2 linked regions of the Streptosporangium sp. NBC_01755 genome follow. The protein of the gene in region 2 interacts with the protein of the main gene of each other region in a pairwise test. Links are inferred from orthologs where the notes say so. Each region holds a gene or a part of one and is shown on either strand. Other genes may lie near its edges. The genes, in order: OG884_RS18040 and OG884_RS30160.

Region 1 (7,806 bases), 2.5 Mb from region 2 along the record:
GGTTGAGCTTCGACCTGGACCAGCCAAGTTGTTCGGCGGCGGCCTCGGTTGTCAAGCCGGTGGTCGCACGCAGGGTGCGCAGCTCACGCGACAGACGACGCAGGCGGACCGTGGAGTACTTCATGCGGTCAGTGTGCCGCAGCTCAACCGGCTCCTCCTGCTCAACGCAACAAATATGTGCGATGGGATTGCCAGCCTGAGATTCTCACGTCATCATGAGGCTCGTCACACAGAGTAGGGAAGTTCGAGCAGTCGGTGACAGGCTTACGCCCGTGCTGACGCAAGCAGCCTTGACGCAAATCGGGCTTGTCAACGGTGTGGGCCACCGTCAACAAGTCCTTGATCAGGAAGGCGCTCCTCACCCATGACCAGGCTTGGTGCCCCAGTCCTCGACTCGCAGATGGCAAGGGAACGCTGCGGTTGCTTCGCCGACGCTGTGCCGATGCCGATGGGGTGCGCTGTCTGCGGGCACGCGCCCTTCGCGCACGGCTGCCCAGACCGGCCCGCCGATCACGAGTACGCCCAGCCCTCCGGCGATCTGATGGCCACGCGCCTGGAGGCCCGCCGCACCGGGGACCGCTCCTTGCCCTGCTTCGAGTCACTCGCCTTCGCGGCCCCGGCCGAGGTGATTGCGTTCATACCTGCTCAGCGGTCTGCCGAGCAGGACCCGGCCAAGGTGATCCCGATACCACCTACCCCACGGCTTCCCGAACAGGCCCTGGCCGCCGAGCCCGCGATACCGGTACCGCCGCCCAGGCGGGCCCTCTGCCGTCTTCCCCCGATACTCCCGCCCAGATCCGCCCCGGCTCGGCACTGGACGTCGCCTCGCGCCCCGTCACAGGCGAACAACCGCCTGTTCCCCAACCGCGTAACGGTCACCTCGTCTCCGTACCGGCCACCCGGCCCGTGCGGCGCACCCCTCCGTGTCCTGCCCTGCCCCATGAAGCGGGCCCGTCCTCCGCTACCAACGTCCGGACGGGCCCTTGATCGGATGGAGGTCCAATCAGTGGACGATGTTAGATCCAGCACCCCCGAACCGGCCATCCCCGGCCGGCGGCTGATCCTCAGCGACGCCGGACGGCTGTGGGCCAGCCGGGAGCAGCCCTTCCCTCTGGCCGCGTTCCACGCCGGGGCCGAACGTACCGTCGACGCCGACACCCTGGAGGCCCTGCGCATCGAGACCGATCGGCAGGAGACCATCGCGCGGGAGGCGCAGGAGCAAGCCGGGCAGGTGATCTCATGATCCAGCGACGGCCCGCCCGTCCCCGGGGCCGCCACCGCGACGGCCAGGCCGCCCCTCCCGTGCCCTGCTACACCTGGGACCACGAAGCCCGCGCCGAGGCCGCCATGCTGGAGATCACCTGGCCGGGATGGGCCGTCCTGTACGGCACCGGCAGCCGCCTCTTCCACGCCATCGCCACCTGGCCCACCCCAGAACCCTTGCTCCTGTGCGACCGCACCATCGAGGGGCTCAAGGCGCAGATGCGCGAGGCCGAGATGACCGCGCTCCTGCACCGCTGGGCACTCACCTCCACCTCAGCCGACATCGGCCACTTCTGAGCAGGCACGGCGGCCCCATCCCTTCCCTGGTCCAGGCCGCCGTGCCGCCCACGACGTACCACGCGGACGCGAATAAAGGCGCCCGCGTGGTACGTGACGCCATACGGGACAAAGCGAAGCAGTGAACGCCCTGGCCGGGATCGTCGTGGACGTTGGGGTGGCCGGGGACGGGGTCGGGCCCACGAGAGACGGGTGGGCTGCGACCACACCTGCTCTACTTATCGCAGGTGCGATGATATAAGGGCAGCTTCTTTGCCAATTGCCATGGGTATCGCCTCTTGAGGCCTGAATATGCGAAGGTATCGTGATTGTCGGTGACGACGTTCTGGGTCGGCACGGTGAAGTCAGTAAGGAGCCCTCGTTGTTCAGGCGTCTTTCCCGGTGGGCCACGATCCCCATCGCCCTCACATTGGCCGCCGGCCTGTCCGGCTGCGGTTCCAGCGATCCAGCCACCTCCGCCTCCTCCGGCGGGCCGTCCGGGGGCGGGGCCACGACGCTGACCGTGTTCGCCGCCGCCTCGCTGACCGGCACGTTCACCGAGCTGGGCAAGACCTTCGAGGCAGCGCACCCGGGCACGACCGTGCGGTTCAACTTCGGTTCCAGCGCCACGCTGGCCCAGCAGATCGTCGAGGGCGCCCCGGCCGACGTCTTCGCTTCCGCCAGCCCGGCCACGATGAAGACCGTCGCCGACGCCTCCCTGGCCGCGGCCCCGGCCACGTTCGTGCGCAACACCCTGCAGATCGCCGTCCCCGCCGACAACCTGGCCAAGGTCGACGACCTGGGCGACCTGACCGATCCGAAGGTCAAGGTCGCCCTCTGCGCCGAGCAGGTGCCGTGCGGCGCGGCAGCGGTCAAGGCACTGGACGCGGCCGGATTGAAGGTCACGCCGGTCACCTTGGAACAGGACGTCAAGGCCACGCTGGCCAAGGTCTCGCTCGGCGAGGTCGACGCCGCCCTGGTCTACAAGACGGACGTGATCGCCTCCGACGGCAAGGTCCAGGGCATCGACTTCCCCGAGGCGGAGAAGGCGATCAACGACTACCCGATCGCGACCCTGTCCAAGGCGCCCGCCCCCGAGGCGGCCAAGCAGTTCGTCGATCTGGTGCTGTCCCAGCAGGGCAAGGACGTGCTGACCAAGGCCGGCTTCCAAGCCCCCTGACCCGCTACCGCATCACCCGCGAACGGGTGCACCATCCCTGCCGCACCGAGCCGTTCATCGCCCTGAACTGGGCCGATCCACCCGAACCGGCCGACCTGCCCTGCCCTGCCCTGCCCCTGTGGCCTCAGGCACTGGACACACCGCTCCGCAGGCGCGCCTCCGGCCAATGCCGGTACGGCCTCCCGCACTTATTAGGAGCCTTTAAAGGCATAAAGTAACCCCCCGCAGTCAATCGACTGCAAGCGGTAATGTACGTTTGTGGTCATGATCGCATCGATGCGGCGAGTCGCACAGCGCGGAGGCGCAGCCTTCGCGCTAGGGCTTGCCGTGCTCGGTGCCGTCGTGTTGATGCATCTGGCGTTGTGCGTGGTGGCCCCCGCCCACTCGGGCCATCATCGGGCCCCCGGCCCCTGGCTGCCGGCCACGGCGAACGCCGACGTGAGCGCCGCCGGAGATGCCGACGCCCCCACCGGGCGTCTCACCCTGATCGGCGCGGGGACTCCGGCGGAACACCTGCCGTGCCCGGTACCGCCCGTCGACGAGGATCACCACCTGTGCGGTGCGGCTGCCGGAGCGCAGATCACCGGCGTGCGCGCCTTGGTGCCTGCCGGCCCGATCACCGGTGACCCTGTGGTGGCCGAGGAGGCCGTGACGCCTCCACCGCCACCCGCGCGGCGTCGCGCGCGACCGGTCCGTCCGCCGCCCGGGGTCGCGTTACTTCTCCTCAAATCCGTTTCCCGGATATAGCCCGCCCCTCGGGCCGCCAACGACTCCACGCTCCTGCTGAGCGGTATGAGCCGTCGTTCGCGCGCGCCCGTCAGCGAGCCAATCACATCGCATCCAGGGGAAACGGATCATGACATATACACTTAGTTCACCGCAGATCACTGCGAGTTCGCCACAGATCGCCACCACCTCGCTCAGCCAGCTGATCACCGGAGCCACCTGCCACGCCCCCGAGCACGTGGTCGGCAACACCCCGGTGCTCTGGATTCCGGAGATCGCCTCGGGGCAGGGGCGCGGGTTCTGGGCGAAGCTGGAGGGCAGCAACCCCGGAGGGATCAAGGACCGCTCCGCCCTCTACATCGTCGAGCGGGCACGCGAGCGCGGCCTGCTGCGACCCGGGGCCCCCATCGTGGAGTCCACCAGCGGGACCTTCGGCCTGGGCCTGGCACTGGCCGGCATCGTCGGTGGCCACCCGGTGACGCTGGTGACCGACCCGGGCATGGAACCGCTGATGCGCCGGCTGCTGTCCGCCTACGGAGCGCGCGTCGTCGTCGTCGGCGAACCGCACCCGGTGGGCGGCTGGCAGCAGGCACGCCGCCAGCGCGTGCGGGAACTGCTCGGCGAGCATCCGGACGCCTACTGCCCGGACCAGTACAACAACCCCGACAACGTCGCCGCCTACACGGGACTGGCCACGGAACTGGCCGGTCAGCTCGGGCGGATCGACGTCCTGGTGTGCAGCGTGGGCACCGGCGGTCACAGCGCCGGAGTCTCCCGCGCGCTACGGCGCTTCTATCCCGACCTCCGGCTCGTCGGCGTCGACACGATCGGCTCGACCATCTTCGGCCAGCCCGCGCGCGCCCGGCTCATGCGCGGCCTGGGCAGCAGCATCTACCCGCGCAACGTGGCGTACGAGGCATTCGACGAGGTCCACTGGGTCGCACCCGCCGAAGCGGTCTGGGCCTGCCGGCGCCTGGCCGCACTGCGGTACGCCACCGGCGGATGGAGCGTCGGCGCGGTGGCCCTGGTGGCATCGTGGCTGGCCCGTACGCTGCCCGGTCACGCCCGGATAGCGGCGGTCTTCCCCGACGGTCCGCACCGCTACTTCGACACCGTGTTCAACGACGACTACTGCGCCGAATGGGGCCTGCTCGGCGCACCGGCGGCGACCGACCCCGACGAGATCGCCCATCCCGCCGAACGCGAGCTGACGCGCTGGACCCGGTGTACGACCGTGCTCGACCCCACCACCGGCGCCCTGGCGAAGTGCGACGGGGAGACACCCACGGCCGTTCCGGGAGGCGGTGTGGAAGCGATTCCCGAGGGTGATGTCCGCGTCGAGAACACCGCCGCCGAGAGGACACCCTCCAAAACCGAGAGGGCGCCCTCCGAAGACGGAGGGGTCCGACGGTGAGAAGCACCCTGGCCCTGGCCCGCTCATCCGAAGACGGAGGGGTCCGACGGTGAGAAGCACCCTGGCCCTGGCCCGCTCCTTCGACCGGCCGGTGAAACTACTCCTGGTCAACCAGCTCACCATCAACACCGGCTTCTACATGCTGATGCCCTACCTGGCCGGTCATCTGTCGGGAGCGTTGGCGCTGCCGGCGGCACTGGTCGGCCTGATCCTTGGCATCCGCAACCTCAGCCAGCAGGGCATGTTCCTGATCGGCGGCACCCTCGCCGACCGGCTCGGCCACAAACCCATGATCATCGCGGGCTGTGGGCTGCGCACCCTCGCGTTCCTGATGCTGGCCGTGGCCGACTCGCTGCCCATGCTGGTGACCGCCTCGGCCCTGACCGGGTTCGCCGGCGCGCTGTTCAACCCCGCCGTACGGGCCTACCTCGCCCAGGAGGCCGGAGCGCGGAAGGTCGAGGCGTTCGCCGCGTTCAACGCCTTCTACCAGCTCGGCATCCTGATCGGGCCGCTCGTCGGCCTGCTGCTCAACGCGGTGGCCTTCAGGCTCGTCTGCCTGGTCGCGGGCGTGATGTTCGCCGTGCTGACCATTGCCCAGCTGCGGGCCCTGCCGAAAGGGGAGCGCCCGCGGACCGAGGACAGCCGGGGCGTGCTGCTCGACTGGCGTGAGGTGATCGGCAATCGCCCCTTCCTGCTGTTCTCCCTGGCCATGATCGGCTCGTACGTGCTGAACTTCCAGGTCTATCTGGGCCTGCCGCTGGAAATCCGCCGGATGACGAGTGGTGAGCTGGGGGTCACCCTCGTCTTCGTGGTCTCCGCGGTGATGACCATCGCCGGTCAGGCCCGCCTGACCGCGTGGGCGACCCGGCGGTGGCGACCGCCGCAGGCCATCGCCAGGGGCCTGGTCCTGATGGGGTTCGCCTTCACCCCCCTGGCCCTGGCCGCCCCCTGGGCGGGCAACGCCGGCCACTCCGGCGGCGTCGCCGGAGTGCTCGTGCTGCTCCCCGTCCTGGGGACGGCGGTGCTGCTCAGCCTGGCTACTATGATCATCTATCCGTTCGAGATGGCGACCATCGCCACTTTCGGCGGCCGGCACATGGTGGGTACCTACTACGGGCTTTACAGCACCCTGGCCGGGATCGGCATCGCCGCGGGCAACCTGCTCACCGGGTGGGCGCTGGATCTGGGCGCGCGGACGGGTCTGCCGAGCCTGCCGTGGCTGGCCCTGGCGCTGATCGGCCTTGGCTGCGCCGCGGCCGTCGCCGCCCTGGATCGATCGGGACGCCTGGCGACCTCACCGCAGACCGCTCCGGCGCCGGCGTGACGCGCCTCGGAGACGGCGCGGCCTCGCGAAGCGGGTTCCGGCGGTCGGCTACCCACCGCCGACCATCTCGGCGGCCTGCCGCGCGGGATCCCACCCGCGCAGCAGGCCGCGGGTGACGGCCGTGACCGCGCAGCGCTGGGCGGCGTAGGCGAGGGCCATGGTGTGGTGTTCCCAGGAGAAGTCGGCGACGGCGTCGGCCACCAGGAACGGCTGCAGGTCCTGCATGAAGGCGTCGCAGGCGGTCATGAGGCAGCCGATGTGGGCGTAGACACCGCAGACGATGATCTGGTCACGGCCCATGGCGTCCATCCGGGCGCGCAGGTCGGTCCTGCAGAAGGCGCTGTAGCGCCACTTGGTGAGCAGGATGTCGGCCGCCGCGGGAAGGAGGCTCGCGACGATCTCACTCTCCTGCGAACCGGGGATGCCCGAGCCCCAGAAGTCCTGGAGCAGGCCGCGCTGATGGCTGCTCTGGCCGCCGGGCTGCATCGAGTAGACGACCGGGACCCCCAGCCCGGCGCAGGCCTCGCGCAACAGGCCGATGTTGTCGATGAGCCCGGTCAGCGGTGAGGCACCGGCGGCGAAGGGTGCGAGGAAGTAGTTCTGCATGTCATGGACCAGCAGGATGGCTCGGCGCGGATCAGGGCGCCAGGCCACCCGGTTCTCAGGAAGATCGCCTTCTCCCGGCAGCGGGTAGGAGGCGATCTGGGGAAGGGCCACGGGCACTGTCTCCTTTCCTACGACGGTGGGCCAGACGGTGGGTCAGCGGTCCTGGTCCAGGCCGACGGCGCGGAGCATGGTCTGGAACTTGGCGGTGGTCTCGGCGAGCTCGGTCTCCGGCACCGAACCGGCGACGATTCCCGCACCGGCGAACAGCCTCAGGGTCTGGTCGGCGACCTCGGCACAGCGGATGGTCACGACCCATTCGCCGTCGCCCGTCGCGTCACCCCACCCGACCAGGCCGGCGTACAGGCCGCGGTCGAACGGCTCGATCTCCTCGATGGCCTGGCGCGCGGCGCTCGCGGGGGTGCCGCAGACGGCGGGGGTGGGGTGCAGCATCATGGCCAGCTCCAGCGACGTGACCGCCGGGTCGTCGAGCACGCCGGTGATCCGGGTCGACAGATGCCACATGGAGGCGGTGGACAGCGGTGAGGGCCCGGCAGGTACCGAGAGTTCCCGGCAGTACGGGCGCAGGGCCTCCACGATGCTCTCGATCACCAGGGCGTGCTCGCGGAGATCCTTGTCGGAGGTGAGCAGGGCGCGGGCCCGTTCACGGTCGATGACAGGGTCCGGGTGACGGGGTACGGACCCGGCCAGCGGGTTCGTGGTGATCTGGCGGCCGGAACGGGAGACGAGCAGCTCGGGGCTGGCCCCCAGCAGCGTGCGGGTGGTGGCGGTGCTCGACGGCAGGTCGACCGCGTAACCGTAGGCCTGCGGGTCACGCCGGACGAGGTTGCGCAGCACACGCCCGACGTCGACGGGGGCGCCCAGGGTGACGTCCAGGGCGCGGGCCAGCACGATCTTCTTGAGCTCTCCGGCGGTCAGCTTGGCCAGCGCCTTCTCCACACCGCGCATGTAGTCGCCGGGGTCGGGAACCGGGCCGAATCCGGTGAACGTGCCCGTGAC
Region 2 (7,923 bases):
TGCACGATTGTGCAGGTGATGGAGCATGACCTGCACTGAGGTATCCATACAAGAAGCGACATTGACCGTAAGGAGGCCTTTGTGGGCCTAAGTTTTGTTTCCCGTCGTGCGCTTACGGTGGGCGCGATGGTCGTCGCCGGTGCGCTCGGCCTCGCGGCCTGCGGTGGTGGCGAGGCCACCACCGCGAGCCCGAGCGATGGTGCCTCGGCGAGTGCTCCCGCGGCCGCGGCCGGCCCGCAGGTGATCACCCCTGGCAAGCTGACCACGTGCACCAACCTGCCCTACGAGCCGTTCCAGTTCAAGGAGGGTGACAAGGTCGTCGGCTTCGACGTCGACATCGTCGACCTGGCGGCCAAGAAGCTCGGCCTGACACAGGAGATCGTCGACATCGACTTCGCCGTCATCAAGAGTGGCGCGGCGATGGCGGCGGGCAAGTGTGACGTGGCCGCCGCCGGTATGACGATCACCGAGGAGCGCAAGGCCAACATCGACTTCTCCGAGCCCTACTTCGACGCCACGCAGGCACTGCTGGCCAAGAAGGGCGCCGGCGTCGCGACCCTGGAGGAGGTCAAGGCCAAGGGCCTCAAGCTCGGCGCCCAGGCCTCGACCACGGGCCTCGACTACGTCAAGGGCAAGGGCATGGACCCGAAGGAGTTCGCCGACTCTCCCAAGGAACTGCTCGGCCTGCAGTCCGGCCAGGTCGACGTGATCGTCCAGGACCTTCCCGTCGTCCTGACCTGGCTGAAGAAGCCCGAGATCGCGGAGAAGTTCGAGCTGGTCGCCAGCCTCGACACCGGCGAGCAGTACGGCGTCGGCCTGAAGAAGGGCGCCGACCCGGTCCTGCTCAAGGCGATCAACGACGCGATCACCACGGCCAAGTCGGACGGCACCTACGAGCAGATCTTCGTCAAGTGGTTCGGTAAGAAGCCCGGGGAGCTCGGCTAACCGATGACGGACCAGCCAACGACGACCGAGCCCACTCCCGGTGGGGGCGCCCCCGCCGGGAGTGGGCTCAGTCCCCGTAAGAGACAGCAGATCAGCCGGGCCGTCCAATACGTCGTACTGGCGGCCGTGGTCGTCTTCCTGGCCCTGAGCATCGAGTGGGCCGAACTCGGCAAGAACTTCGCCAGACTCGACGTCGCGGAGAAGACGCTTCCCGAACTGTTCACGATCGCGCTGAAGAACACGATCATCTACTCGGTCGGCGGTTTCGTCTTCGCCTTCCTGCTCGGTCTGCTGTTCGCGCTGATGCGGATGTCGTCGGTGCGGCCCTACCGGTGGATCGCGATCGCCTACATCGAGATCTTCCGCGGCCTGCCCGCGCTGCTGATCTTCCTGCTCATCCTGTTCCTGCCCCTGGCCCTGAGCGGCTTCCAGGTGCCGGGCGGCACCTACGGCGAGGGCATCCTGGGTCTGACGATCGTCGGTTCGGCCTACATGGCCGAGACGCTCAGGGCGGGACTCCAGGCGGTGCCCAAGGGGCAGATGGAGGCGGCGCGCTCGCTGGGCATGTCGTACACGCGGGCCATGATCTCCATCGTCATCCCGCAGGCCGTGCGCATCGTGATCCCGCCGACGACCAACCAGTTCGTGTCCCTGCTCAAGGACTCCTCGCTGGTGCTGTTCCTCGGTGTCTCCGGTGACTACGTCGAGCTCACGAAGTTCGGCAACGACATGGCCTCGACCCATGCCAACGCCACGCCCATCCTGGTCGTGGGCGTGACATACCTTCTGGTCACCATCCCGCTGGGCTATCTCGCGTCCCGGCTGGAGAAGCGCCAGGCGAAGGGACGGTGACTCCGGTGAACCACGCGGTCGAGATCCGTGACCTGCACAAGCGCTTCGGCAAGCTGGAGGTTCTCAAGGGCATCGACTTCGCCGTCGACCCCGGCCAGGTGGTCTGCGTCATCGGCCCCTCGGGGTCGGGCAAGTCCACGTTGCTGCGCTGTGTGAACCTGCTGGAGCAGCCGACGTCGGGGAGGGTGGTCGTCCACGGAGTGGAGCTGACCGACCGCGACGTCGACATCGACGCCGCCCGCCGCGGCATCGGGATGGTCTTCCAGCAGTTCAACCTGTTTCCGCACATGACAGTCCTGCAGAACGTGATCGTCTCGCAGCGCCGGGTGCTGAAGCGGGGCAAGGCCGAGGCCGAGAAGATCGCCAGGGAGAACCTGGACAAGGTCGGCATCGGTGAGAAGTGCGACGCCTATCCCACCCAGCTCTCCGGCGGCCAGCAGCAGCGGGTGGCCATCGCCAGGGCGCTGGCCATGAGCCCGGCGCTGATGCTCTTCGACGAGCCCACCTCGGCGCTCGACCCGGAACTCGTCGGTGACGTGCTCACTGTCATGCGCAAGCTCGCCGAGGAGGGGATGACGATGCTCGTGGTCACCCACGAGATGGCGTTCGCCCGCGACGTGGCCGACCGGGTGGTGTTCATGGACGGCGGCGTGATCGTGGAGGACGGCACCCCGGAGCAGGTGATCGGCGCTCCGCGGCACGAGCGCACGAAGACCTTCCTGCGCCGCGTGCTCGACCCGACGCACACGGATATCTGAGCCTCACGTCGCACGGCCCGTGCCCGCTCGGCGCGGGCCGTGCGCGTTCACGCGGTACGGGCGGTACGGGGCGGTTGCGCGGGTGCCCGCGAGCCCACCGGACGCGGAGGGGCGGCGCACCGGAGCGTGATCGGGGCGGGCCGTTCGGAGAGGCCGACGGGGCGGCCATCTCACGAGCCCGGGGGAGGCCTTTGGCGCCGTATGGAGCTTCCCCGACCCCGTACGTTTTCTACTCGGCCTCCCCGCGGGCATCGCCGTCACCCACCGTAGCGGAATCGTCGCCCGACAATGGCAAAAAGGCGATCCGGGTGTGTTCAGGCGTCGCGCAGCATGCAGCTGAGGCGCGCGCTGCACACCCGGCGGTCCTGCTCGTCGACGATCTCGATGTCGTAGCTGGTGAGCGTCCGGCCGCCGTGCAGCCGGGTGGCCACGCCGGTGACCAGCCCCGAGGTGGCCGAGCGGTGGTGGGTGGCGTTGATCTCGATGCCCAAGGCGATGCGTCCGGGGCCCGCGTGCAGTAGCGCGCCGATCGAGCCCAGCGTCTCCGCCAGCACGCACGAGGCGCCGCCGTGCAGCAGGCCGCGCGGCTGGATGTTGCCCTCGACCGGCATCGTGCCGACCACCCGCTCGGGAGTGGCATCGGTGATCACGATGCCCATCCGTTCGATCAGCGTGTTCCGGTGGGCGGCGCTCATCTGCTCTTCGATGGGCAGGGTGGCCTCGTCGGGGTCGGTCATGGTCAAGGGGATGTCTCCTGTCAGGTGAGTCAGGCTTTCTGTCGTATCAGGAGACTAGGCTTTCGCTGTGCCGAAGAACGAAGCGACCCCCACTCGTCCGTGTCTCCTGCTGCTGGATGGGCATTCACTCGCCTATCGGGCCTTCTACGCCCTGCCGGAGGAGAACTTCTCCACCACCACGGGCCAGACGACCAACGCGGTCTACGGTTTCACCTCGATGCTGGTCAACGTGCTCCGTGACGAGCGGCCGACCCACGTGGCGGTCTGCTTCGACCGTTCCGAGCCGACGTTCCGCCACGAGGAGTACGCCGACTACAAGGCGAACCGGAGCGCGAGCCCCGACAGCTTCCGCAGCCAGATGAGCCTGATCCACGAGGTGCTCGACGCGGTGCGCGTGCCGCACCTGTCGCTGGCCGGATACGAGGCCGACGACCTGATCGCCACCCTCGCCACCCGTGCCGCCGGGCAGGGCATGAACGTGCTGATCGTCACCGGCGACCGGGACGCGCTGCAGCTCGTCGACGAGCGGGTCACCGTGCTGATGACCCGCGTCGGCATCAGCAACATGACCCGTTTCACCCCCGAGGCGGTCCTGGAGAAGTACGAGCTCACCCCGGCGCAGTATCCCGACTTCGCGGCCATCCGCGGCGACTCCAGCGACAACCTGAAGAACATCCCCGGCGTGGGGGAGAAGACCGCGGCCAAGTGGATCCGCGAGTTCGGCTCGCTGGAGGAGCTGGTCAACCGGGTGGACGAGGTCAAGGGAAAGGTCGGCGACAAGCTCCGTGACCACCTCGACCAGGTGCTGATGAACCGGCGCCTCACCCAGCTGATCCGCGACGTCCCGCTGGAGCACGAGGTCTCCGAGCTGACGGTCGGCGCGGCCGACCGCGACGAGATCAACAAGATCCTCGACACGCTGGAGTTCCGCGGCGAGATCCGCGACCGGCTGTTCAAGACGATCGGCTCGCCCGAGGCGGCGACGGAGGAGGGCTTCGAGGTCGAGGTCGTCACCCTCGGCCCCGACGAGGTGGACCCGTGGCTGCGCGCGCTGCCCGAGGGCCGCGTCGGCCTGGCCTTCAAGGGCGAGTACGGCAGCGGCACCGGCCGTGTCGACAGCATCGCCATCGCGGCGGCCGGGGCCGGGGCCGCGTTCATCGACCCGACCACGCTGACCGAGGCCGACGAGGCGGCCCTGCGCGAGTGGCTGGCAGACTCCTCGAAGTCCAAGGCGGTGCACGACGCCAAGGGCCCGATGCTCGCGCTGTGGGCGCAGGGCATGGAGTTGCGCGGCCTCACCTGCGACACCGCGCTGGCCGCCTACCTGGCGACGCCAGGGCAGCGCTCGTTCCCGCTGGAGGACCTGGTGCGGGTCTACCTGCGGCGCGAGCTGCGCGGCGAGGCCGACAACGGCGGCCAGGCCAGCCTCTTCGACGACCAGGACGACGACGCCGCCCAAGACCTGGCCCTGCGGGCACTGGCGGTCGGCGAGCTCGCCGACGCGCTGGAGGCGTTCCTGGAGCCGCTGGGCGGTATTCACCTGATGCGAGACGTGGAGCTGCCGCTCGTCACCGTGCTGGCCGAGCTGGAGCGGGCCGGCATCGCCGCCGGCCGGGAGTATCTCAGCGGCCTGGAGGCCGAGTTCGGCGCCGCGGTCAAGCAGGCGGTCGAGGCGGCACACGCCTCCGTGGGCGGCGAGCAGTTCAACCTGGGCTCGCCCAAGCAGCTCCAGGAGATCCTGTTCGTCAAGCTCAACCTGCCCAAGACCAAGAAGACCAAGACGGGCTACACCACCGACGCCGGCGCGCTGGCCTGGCTGGCCGCCCAGACCGAGCACGAGCTGCCGACGATCATGCTGCGCCACCGCGACCAGGCCAAGCTGAAGGTCACGGTCGAGGGCCTGATCAAGGAGATCGCCGACGACGGCCGCATCCACACCACGTTCAACCAGATCGTGGCGGCCACCGGGCGGCTCAGCTCGGAGAAGCCCAACCTGCAGAACATCCCGATCCGCACCGCCGAGGGCCGCCGCATCCGGCAGGGCTTCGTGGTCGGCAAGGGCTTCGAGACCCTGCTGACCGCCGACTACAGCCAGATCGAGCTGCGCATCATGGCCCACCTGTCCGGCGACGAGGCGCTGATCGCGTCCTTCGAGTCCGGGCACGACTTCCACAAGGCCACCGCGGCCCGGGTCTTCGACACCGAGCCCGAGCAGGTCACCGGGGAGATGCGGGCCAAGATCAAGGCGATGAACTACGGCCTCGCCTACGGACTGTCCGACTTCGGGCTGTCGGAGCAGCTCAACATCCCCGTCTCCGAGGCCAGAGCGCTCAAGGAGGGGTATTTCGAGGAGTTCGGCGGCGTCCGCGACTTCCTCAACGCGATCGTCGCGCAGGCCAGGAACGACGGCTACACCGAGACGATCATGGGTCGGCGCCGCTACCTGCCCGACCTCAACAGCGACAACCGCCAGCGCCGCGAGATGGCCGAGCGGATGGCGCTCAACGCGCCCATCCAGGGTTCGGCGGCCGACATCATCAAGGTCGCCATGCTCAACGTGCAGGGCGCGCTCAAGGAGGCGGCGCTCGGCTCCCGGATGCTGCTGCAGGTCCACGACGAGCTCGTCTTCGAGGTGGCCCCCGGTGAGCTGGAGACGTTGCGCGACCTGGTCACGGACCGGATGAACGCCGCCTACGCCCTGCGCGTCCCACTGGCCGTCTCGGTGGGCGTCGGCCGCACCTGGGAGGACGCCGGGCACTGACCGGACGCCTCCAAGACACCGGGTACTGACCGGACGCCTCTAAGACACCGGGTACTGACCGGACGCCTCCAAGACACCGGGCATTGACGGCCGCCTTCAAGGCGCCGGGGACCGCGCGTGAGCCGGTCGCCGGCCGGATGAACATCGCTCGCTCCCCGCGGGTCCCGCTGGGCGCTGACGACCACCTCCGAGCGGGCGGGTGACCGCCCCTCAGGCAGGGCCGGACTCCGCCGATTGGTCGGGCCTGTCCGAGTCTGTTCTAGGCTGGTGATCCAGTCCGAATAAGCTCGATGGGCCGGGAGTGCTGTGCGGAGTCCAATCCCCCTGACGCAGATCATCATGCTCACCAATGTGGTGGTCGTCGCGGTGGCGGTGGTGGTGCTCCTCGTGCTCCCCGCTCCGCCTGCCCCATCCGGCGCCCCGGGCGCCTCCGGGGCGGGCAAGGCGGCGCCCGGTCCGTCCCAGCCGCCCGCGGCCCCCTCACCGACGCCCGACCTTCCCTCGGCCGAGCTGCCGCCGCCGGTCACCGCGTCGCCGGAGTTCGCACGGCAGGTGAAGGCCAACGAGGCCGGCATGGTCCCGATCCTGATGTACCACCGGATCATCGGCAAGCGGCTGGCGTCGATCGACCGCACGCCCGCCCAGTTGCGCAAGGAGCTGGAGATGCTCGCCAGGGACGGTTACGTGCCGGTCACCGCGCGGGAGTTCGCCATCGGCAGGATGGACATCCCCGCGGGCAAGTACCCGGTCGTGCTGACCTTCGACGACGGTCACCACAGCCACTTCGCCCTGGAGGCGGACGGCACGCCCGCCAAGGACACCGCGGTCGGAATCATCTATCAGGTGGCAAAGAAATACCCGGGGTTCCGGCCCGTCGCCACCTTCTGGGTCAACCGACAGCCCTTCGGCCTGCGAAACGGTGAAGATCAGGCACAGGCCGTGCAATGGCTGACCTCTCGGGGGTTCGAGGTGGCCAACCACACCTGGGGCCACCCCTACCTGCCGAGCCGGCCCAAGAAGAAGATCGCCGAGCAGCTCGCCAGGGTCGAGCGGCTGCTGAAGCAGCTCGGCGTTCCCCCCTCGGAGACGATGGCGCTGCCGTTCGGCGCGATGCCGCGTAAGAGGTCCACGGTGCAGTCGGGGAAGTGGCAGGGTGTCCCCTACCGGTTCAAGGCCATCTTCCTGGCCGGCGCCGAGCCGTCGGTCTCGCCGTTCGTCAAGGACTACGACTGGCGTTCCGTCCAGCGGATCCAGAGCAATGGTAAAAAAGGCGAGTGCCGGAAATGGTGCTCCCAATACTGGCTGGGGTGGCTGAACAAGCACCCCCGCCAGCGCTACACGGCGGACGGCGACCCCGAGCGCATCTCCATCCCACGGGGGCTTCGGGGTAGTATCAGAGCCGACCGGAGACAAATGATCAACACCTATTAGGTGAGATCGTTATCCTTTCGGCACGCGGGAGCGTAGTGTCGTCGGATTGACCATACCCGTCTGGTCTCATATGCTGATCGCTGCGTTGTGGGCTCGCGCGTGTCTCGGACGGAGTGGGCTCGCGCTCGATCACGCCGATGTGAATTCTTCGGCTGACGGTAAGAGGCCTGCCGCGCGTTCGCCACATCGACATCTGTCCGCGTTCGGAGCAACTCCACACATGACGAGCAGCACTGAGGCCACCTCGAGCACCCCGCAGGTAGCGGTCAACGACATCGGCTCCGAGGAAGACTTCCTCGCAGCGATCGACCTGACCATCAAGTACTTCAACGACGGCGACATCGTCGAGGGCACCGTCGTCAAGGTCGACCGAGACGAAGTTTTGCTCGACATCGGCTACAAGACCGAGGGGGTCATCCCCTCGCGTGAGCTCTCGATC

What was found.
Region 1: the proteins of OG884_RS30160 (region 2) and OG884_RS18040 interact in binary tests that used the Escherichia coli proteins (3 or more experiments, as listed by UniProt). The link is inferred for Streptosporangium sp. NBC_01755 from one-to-one orthologs.

The regions. Positions count from the first base shown.
Region 1 is NZ_CP109131.1:3,833,238-3,841,043, reverse strand. The notes cover bases 5,067-7,806. They hold OG884_RS18040 (isochorismatase family protein), read right to left. Parts: upstream 6,901-7,806; coding sequence 6,232-6,900; downstream 5,067-6,231. Other genes in these bases: dhbC (isochorismate synthase DhbC), read right to left, coding at 6,943-7,806; OG884_RS18045 (MFS transporter), read left to right, coding at 5,067-6,183. Outside these bases: OG884_RS18080 (helix-turn-helix domain-containing protein), read right to left, coding at 1-124; OG884_RS18075 (hypothetical protein), read right to left, coding at 511-639; OG884_RS18070 (hypothetical protein), read left to right, coding at 1,007-1,243; OG884_RS18065 (hypothetical protein), read left to right, coding at 1,240-1,560; modA (molybdate ABC transporter substrate-binding protein), read left to right, coding at 1,922-2,719; OG884_RS18055 (hypothetical protein), read left to right, coding at 2,996-3,466; OG884_RS18050 (PLP-dependent cysteine synthase family protein), read left to right, coding at 3,576-4,859; more of OG884_RS18045, read left to right, coding at 4,909-5,066. UniProt on the Escherichia coli protein: Involved in the biosynthesis of the siderophore enterobactin (enterochelin), which is a macrocyclic trimeric lactone of N-(2,3-dihydroxybenzoyl)-serine.
Region 2 is NZ_CP109131.1:6,352,140-6,360,062, forward strand. Bases 1,561-4,417 are described here. They hold OG884_RS30160 (hotdog fold thioesterase), read right to left. Parts: upstream 3,251-4,417; coding sequence 2,870-3,250; downstream 1,561-2,869. Other genes in these bases: OG884_RS30150 (amino acid ABC transporter permease), read left to right, coding at 1,561-1,797; OG884_RS30155 (amino acid ABC transporter ATP-binding protein), read left to right, coding at 1,794-2,555; polA (DNA polymerase I), read left to right, coding at 3,360-4,417. In the rest of the region: OG884_RS30145 (ABC transporter substrate-binding protein), read left to right, coding at 127-945; more of OG884_RS30150, read left to right, coding at 949-1,560; more of polA, read left to right, coding at 4,418-6,053; OG884_RS30170 (polysaccharide deacetylase family protein), read left to right, coding at 6,360-7,484; rpsA (30S ribosomal protein S1), read left to right, coding at 7,705-7,923. UniProt on the Escherichia coli protein: Required for optimal enterobactin synthesis. Acts as a proofreading enzyme that prevents EntB misacylation by hydrolyzing the thioester bound existing between EntB and wrongly charged molecules.